DNA from 3 places in the Lentzea sp. NPDC058450 genome. Region 1 is predicted to be linked to each of the others. Evidence: riboswitches for the same ligand, from Rfam matches in the RefSeq annotation. Region 1 holds a riboswitch; each other region holds the start of a gene.
The links. Region 1 has a riboswitch for glycine ahead of gcvP (aminomethyl-transferring glycine dehydrogenase). Riboswitches for the same ligand answer to the same signal wherever they lie in the genome.
Positions count from the first base shown of each region.

Region 2: it holds a riboswitch for glycine, as region 1 does, so the genes downstream of both, gcvT (glycine cleavage system aminomethyltransferase GcvT) here and gcvP (aminomethyl-transferring glycine dehydrogenase) in region 1, are expected to answer to the same signal.
Region 3: it holds a riboswitch for glycine, as region 1 does, so the genes downstream of both, gcvH (glycine cleavage system protein GcvH) here and gcvP (aminomethyl-transferring glycine dehydrogenase) in region 1, are expected to answer to the same signal.

Region 1 covers NZ_JBHXLO010000008.1:131,351-133,544, reverse strand. Annotated here, with positions in the region: gene gcvP (aminomethyl-transferring glycine dehydrogenase) at 1-803, opposite strand, end outside; glycine riboswitch at 958-1,053, opposite strand; gene ACFWNN_RS15350 (Clp protease N-terminal domain-containing protein) at 1,110-2,078, opposite strand; gene ACFWNN_RS15345 (MerR family transcriptional regulator) at 2,166-2,194, opposite strand, start outside.
Region 2 covers NZ_JBHXLO010000006.1:135,049-137,242, forward strand. Annotated here, with positions in the region: gene ACFWNN_RS12240 (hypothetical protein) at 32-412, shown strand; gene ACFWNN_RS12245 (DUF3817 domain-containing protein) at 427-729, shown strand; glycine riboswitch at 775-865, shown strand; glycine riboswitch at 866-960, shown strand; gene gcvT (glycine cleavage system aminomethyltransferase GcvT) at 1,057-2,151, shown strand; gene glyA (serine hydroxymethyltransferase) at 2,166-2,194, shown strand, end outside.
Region 3 covers NZ_JBHXLO010000029.1:111,654-113,847, forward strand. Annotated here, with positions in the region: gene ald (alanine dehydrogenase) at 1-796, opposite strand, end outside; glycine riboswitch at 1,021-1,114, shown strand; gene gcvH (glycine cleavage system protein GcvH) at 1,175-1,558, shown strand; gene ACFWNN_RS34730 (L-serine ammonia-lyase) at 1,585-2,194, shown strand, end outside.

The sequences.
Region 1 (2,194 bases):
ATCTCGCCCGGCGCGCGCAGCAGCGTCAGGGACAGCAGATCGGCGACGACGACGGCCTGGGCTCCGGCCGCGTGGATCTCCTCGATCAACGCCTTCTGGTCGCGCACCGCACCGGACGCGCCGGGGTACGACAGCAGCACGCCGAAGAAGTCACCGCCGAGGCCGAGGCCCTCGATGCCCTGCGACAGGTCGGCGACGACGATCTCGATGCCGAGCGGCTCGGCGCGCGTCTCGATCACGGCCAGCGTCTGCGGCAGCGTGTCGGCGTCGATGACGAACTTGGCGGACTTGGACTTGCCCGCGCGGCGCACCAGGGTCATCGCCTCGGCGGCGGCGGTCGACTCGTCCAGCATGGACGCGTTCGCGACCGGCAGGCCGGTCAGGTCGCCGACCATGGTCTGGAAGTTCAGCAGCGCTTCGAGACGGCCCTGCGAGATCTCCGGCTGGTACGGCGTGTAGGCCGTGTACCAGGCCGGGCTCTCCAGCACGTTGCGCAGGATCACGCCCGGCGTCACGGTGTCGTAGTAGCCGAGGCCGATCATCTGCGTCATCGGCCGGTTCTGGGACGCGAGCTCGCGCAGCTCGGCGAGCGCCTCGGTCTCGGTGGCCGGGACGGGCAGGTCCAGCACGAGGTCGCGTTCGTGGATGGACGACGGAACCGCGTGCTGTGCCAGTTCCTCCAGCGATCCGACGCCGATGACGTCGAGGATGCGCGCGAGTTCGGCGGGCCGGGGACCGACGTGGCGGTCGGCGAACGGGGTGCCGTGCTCGAGAGCGGCGAGCGGAATGCGGTCCTGCGTCATCAAACGCCTCCGGGGGATGGCTGCGGGCACACTGGTCCTGTGCCCTCCCCGCTCTGTCCGTACCCCGAGGGGCGCCTGAGAGGTTCACCCGTTGCGAGAACGGGCTTTCACCGTCGGCGGGACTCCCTTGCGGAAGTCCACTTTCCAGAGGCGTCTCGCTCTGGCGGTCCTGGATGCCTGAGAGGTTCCCGGGGAGGGACTTGCTCCTTCGGCGCCGGGCTCGGGGCCCGGACTCTCCCGCCTGAGTTCAGCGACTACCCGAGAAGAATACCCGCAGGCAGCCCGGGTAGTCGCTAGGGACGCGACCTACGTCTCAGCACGAAGACCGACGAGGGCCGCCGCGACCGGGTCGGCGGGGTCGTCGCGCACGGCCACGAGCAGGTGCCGGGTGCCCACGATCTGGTCGCCGCTGCGGGCCGCGACCAGCTTCGCGCGTTCCATCGCGCGTTCGACGGCGCCTCCGGCGGGCAGTGAGGTGCCGTCCACGCCCGCTTCGCGCAGGGCCGCCGCACCTCCCGACTCGAACTCGGGCTTGAGCCTGCGGCCTGCCACCGTCAGCTGGTGGTCGAGCGTGAGCACGGCCTCGACCAGGTCCCTCGACGACACGTCCCGGCGCCCGGCGACGGCCAGCCGGTCGGCCTCGTTGCGCACGGCGGTCAGCACCGGGCCGCCCAGGCCCTGGCCGCGCGAGACGAACTTGGTCAGCCAGCGCACGTACCCGCCGCCGGCCTCGCCCTCCAGTGCTCCCGCCTTGCGCAGCAACCAGACGGCGGGCGTCTCCTCGACCTCGGCGTACTTCCGCGTGGCGTCGGCCCGCACGGCCGCGGCGGTCTCGTCCACGTCCACACCGTGCAGGAACATCAGGTCGGCGACCCTCCCGGAGTCGAGCGACAGCAGCGCCAGCGCGAGGTGCGTCGTCGTCAGCACGCCGTCGCCCGCCTGCGCCACAGCGGCTCGCAGACAGGTCTCCAGCGCCTGACTGGCGGGCAGGAGGGTGTCGACGCGGGCGTGGTGGTGGGCGGCGCTCAACAGCGCCGTGACGTCCGGGTGGGACTCGGTGACAACGCCTCCGTCGTCGCCGGCCCAGTGGTCGGTGCCCCTGGCCATCGCCTGTGCCGTCAGCGAGGTCGTGCCGAGCTTGCGGCCAGGGCCGACGGTGTCGACCAGTGAGATCAGCAGGTTCTCGGTGCCGACGAAGCCGAACTCCAGCCGGAAGGCGCGCTGCACGGCTGCGGCCAGGACCTTGACGACCTGCGCTGAAGGGGTGTGCGTCATGCCGGAAACGCTAGGGAGCAAGGGGGTTGCGGCGCTGCTGCCGACCGGCCACTCAGGACGGCCAGTCGGCCACGATCAGCGGGACGATCAGCCGGTCGCGCGCTCGCGGCGGCGGC
Region 2 (2,194 bases), on a different contig from region 1:
CGGGAGGCCTCACCCAAGTAGTGTGGAGGTCGTGCGCGGCCTCCTTACTCCCCAACGTGTGCTGATCGCGTTCGCCTGTCTGGCGGCGCTGATCGTCTGTTGCGGGCTCGCGTACTGGCAGTGGCAGCGCTTCGAGTCCGCCAGCGGCACGTTCCAGAACCTCGGGTACGTGCTCCAGTGGCCGCTCTTCGGCCTCTTCCCCCTCTTCATGGTCTGGCGTTTCCGCAAGCTCGCCCGCGAACGCCGTGACGAGGCTCTCTCACCCGAGCCGGTTGCATCCGCTCCGAGGCCGGAAAGTACGGTTGTCGCCGTCAAACCCGCGCCTGTCGAGCACTTCGACGATGACGAAGACGCGGAGCTCGCGGCCTACAACCGCATGCTCGCGGACCTCAACGCGCGGGACGGTCGTTGAGCGAAGGCGGGCAGATGAAGGGTGCGTTGACCCGGTTCAGGGTCATGGCTTACGTGGTCGGAGTCTTCCTGCTGCTCCTGGTCGTGGCGATGGTGCTCAAGTACGCCGCGGACATGGGTGGCGCGATGAAGGTCGTCGGCCCCGTGCACGGGTTCCTCTACGCCATCTACCTGGTGATTTCCGTCGACCTGGCGCTGAAGCTGCGCTGGTCCATCAAGGGCACGGCGCTGGTGCTGCTCGCCGGCACGATCCCGTTCCTGTCGTTCTGGGCGGAGCGCAAGGTGGTCGAGAAGACGGCGCAGGGCGTGCCGCTGTGACGTTTGGCCTGCTAGCGTCTGGGGCTACCAACTGAACACGGCCGTCGATGTCGCGCGGGAGAGCTCCCTTCGATGGGAGCACCGTAGGAGCAACTCCTCCCCGGAATCTCTCAGGTACAGGTACCGCACGACGAAGGCAACTCTGGAAAGCAGGCTGCTCGGCAGCCTCGCCCACGGTGCAAGTCACGCTCGTCGTGGCGAAGCTCTCAGGCTCATGACAGAGGGGGAGGCTCGCTCAAGTGAGGAGTCTCCGATGGACCGTGTCATTCTTCTGATGCCTCAGCCGGCCGCGTCCGGCTCTTCGGCGCACCCTGGAGGAGCGTTCTGATGTCCCGCCTCACGCCTCTGAACGCCGAGCACGAGCAGCTCGGCGCGATGTTCACCGACTTCGCGGGCTGGCGGATGCCGCTGCGCTACTCGTCCGAGCTCGCGGAGCACCACGCGGTGCGCCAGACCGCGGGCCTGTTCGACCTCACGCACATGGGTGAGATCGTGCTGACCGGTCCGCAGGCGGGGCAGGCCCTCGACTACGCGCTGGTCGGGCACATCTCGGCGCTGGCCGTCGGCAAAGCCCGCTACACGATGATCACCCAGGCCGACGGCGGCGTGATCGACGACCTGATCGTGTACCGCCTCGGCGACGAGGAGTTCATGGTCGTCGCGAACGCCTCCAACGCTTCAGTGGTGGCTGAAGCGCTGGTCGAGCGCGCGGCCGGGTTCGACACCGTCGTCACCGACAAGTCGACGGACTACGCGTTGATCGCGATCCAGGGCCCGAAGTCGGTCGAGATCCTCTCCGGACTCACCGAGACGGACCTGTCCACGGTCAAGTACTACGCCTCGTACCCGTCGAAGGTCGCCGGCGTCGACGCGCTGCTGGCCCGCACCGGCTACACCGGCGAGGAGGGCTTCGAGCTGTTCGTCGCCCCCGCCGACGCGTCCGCCGTCTGGGCCGCGTTGCTGGAGGCAGGCGAGGCGCACGAGCTCAAGCCGTGCGGTCTCGGCTGCCGCGACACGCTGCGCCTCGAAGCCGGGATGCCGTTGTACGGCAACGAGCTCACCACGTCGCTGACGCCGTACCACGCCGGTCTCGGTCGCGTCGTGAAGCTCGACAAGCCGGGTGACTTCGTGGGCCGCGACGCGCTGACGAAGGTGTCGGAGTCCGATGTGGACTCGGTCCTGGTCGGACTGAAGACGCCCGAGCGCCGTGCCCCGCGGCACGGGTACGCGGTCCTGAACGGCGACGACGTCGTGGGCGAGGTGACGTCGGGCGCGCTGTCCCCGACCCTCGGCTACTCCGTCGCAATGGCCTACGTGAACCGGGCCAGTGCCGAGCCGGGCACCCCACTGCTGGTCGACGTCCGCGGCAAGAAGCAGCCGGTCGAGGTCGTCGCCCTTCCGTTCTACAAGCGCGCCAAGTAAGGGAGATCTTCCAGATGTCCGACCAGTTCAACGCTTCCCTCGC
Region 3 (2,194 bases), on a different contig from region 1:
CGACGAGCACCGAGCCCGGCTTCATGTCGGCGACCAGCGTGTTCGACACGAGCTTCGGCGCGGCGGCACCGGGGACGAGCACGGCGCCGATGACCAGGTCGGCCTCGCGGACGGCCTGCTCGATGGCGAACGAGTTGGACGCGAGCGTGCGCAGCCGGCCCTGGAACTGGGCGTCGATCTGGCGCAGGCGGTCGACGTTGGTGTCGAGGATCTGCACGTCGGCGCCCATGCCGACGGCGATGGTGGCCGCGTTGACGCCCGCCACGCCGCCGCCGATCACGACCACGCGGGCCGGGGCGACACCGGGGACGCCACCGGGCAGCACACCGCGGCCGCCGGAGGGCTTCATCAGGCTGAACGCGCCGACCTGCGGGGCGAGGCGGCCCGCGACCTCCGACATCGGGGCGAGCAGCGGCAGCGCGCGGTTCGGCAGCTGCACGGTCTCGTAGGCGATGGCCGTGGTGCCGGACGCCAGCAGCGCCTCGGTCAGCGGCTTGTCGGCGGCGAGGTGCAGGTACGTGAAGAGGGTCTGGCCGGCGCGGAGACGCGGGTACTCCTCGGCGATCGGCTCCTTGACCTTGAGGACCAGGTCGCCCTCGGCCCACACGTCGTCGGCGGTCGCGAGGATCTTGGCACCCGCGGCGAGGTACTCCTCGTCCGTGATCGCGGAACCGAGACCGGCACCCTGCTCGACGTAGACGTCGTGGCCGCGGCTGGTCAGCTCGTGCGCACCGGCAGGGGTGAGAGCGACGCGGTACTCGTGGTTCTTGATCTCGCGGGGAACAGCGATCCGCACGATGACTCCTCCGTTCGGTGGCCGACATCTCATAATGTGGGCCAGTCGCAAGGTCATGTCACTGTGCTGATCGCACTATCCGGTAACCCTCCGGTTGTTCAGTTAGGACAGAGCGACCTGAGTGTTGTTCGCGTTCCACTTGACCTTCCCGCGTTGACACTCGGCGGGGGCCGCACATAGCGTTCGCGCCGAGAACTGAACACCGGCCGCGGCGCGTCAGCGTCAGAACCCGCGTGGGAGAGACCTCGACGAACGCAGTCGGGGCGCCGAAGGGGCAAGCTCCCGCACACTCTCAGGCAGCAAGACCACTCGGGGTAGGCAACTCTGCACGGCGGAGGGGGCGAAGTGTCCTGACCCGTCACAGCCAGAGGAGTCGCCGTGGAGTTCCCCGAGAACCTGCTCTACACCGTCGAACACGAGTGGGTCGACTGGACGCCGGGCACCCAGGACCCGCTGACCTGCGGAATCACCGAATACGCCGCCGACGCGCTCGGCGACATCGTCTACGTGCAGCTGCCCGAGGTCGGTGCCAAGGTCGTCACCAACGCCGTGTGCGGTGAGCTCGAGTCCACCAAGTCCGTGAGCGACCTGTTCTCGCCCGTGACCGGCGAGGTGATCGAGGTCAACGACGCCGTCGTGCAGGACCCGGCGATCGTGAACAACGACCCGTACGGCGAGGGCTGGCTGTTCAAGGTCCGCGTCGAGTCGGCCGAGAACCTGCTCACGGCGGCCAAGTACGCCGAGCTCACCAAGACTGACTGACCTCCACCACCACGAAGGACTGATCAGTGGCGATCAGCGTTTTCGACCTGTTCTCCGTCGGCATCGGACCGTCCAGCTCGCACACGGTCGGCCCGATGCGCGCGGCCGCGATGTTCGTCGACAAGCTCGGCCCACAGCTGTCCACTGTGGATCGCGTGCACGTCCAGCTGTTCGGCTCGCTCGGCGCGACGGGCCACGGCCACGGCAGCCCCAAGGCCGTGTTCCTCGGCCTGGAGGGCAACCTCCCCGAGGAGGTCGACCCGTCCGCCGCCGCGGAACGCGTCGAGGAGATCATCTCCAGTGGACGGCTGAGGCTCGGCGGCACGCACGAGATCGCGTTCACGCACGACCGCGACCTCGTCATGCACCGCCGCAAGTCACTTCCGTTGCACCCCAACGGGATGAGCTTCGAGGCCTTCGCCGGCGGCAAGTCGGTCGAGCACGCCGTCTACTACTCGATCGGCGGCGGTTTCGTCGTCGACGAGAACGCGTCGGGCACCGACCGCATCAAGCCGGACACCACGCCGTTGCCGCACCCGTTCCTGACCGGCGACCAGCTCCTCGCGCGCTGCCGCGAGACCGGCCTGTCGATCAGTGAGATCATGATGGCCAACGAGCTGTCGTGGCGCACGGAAA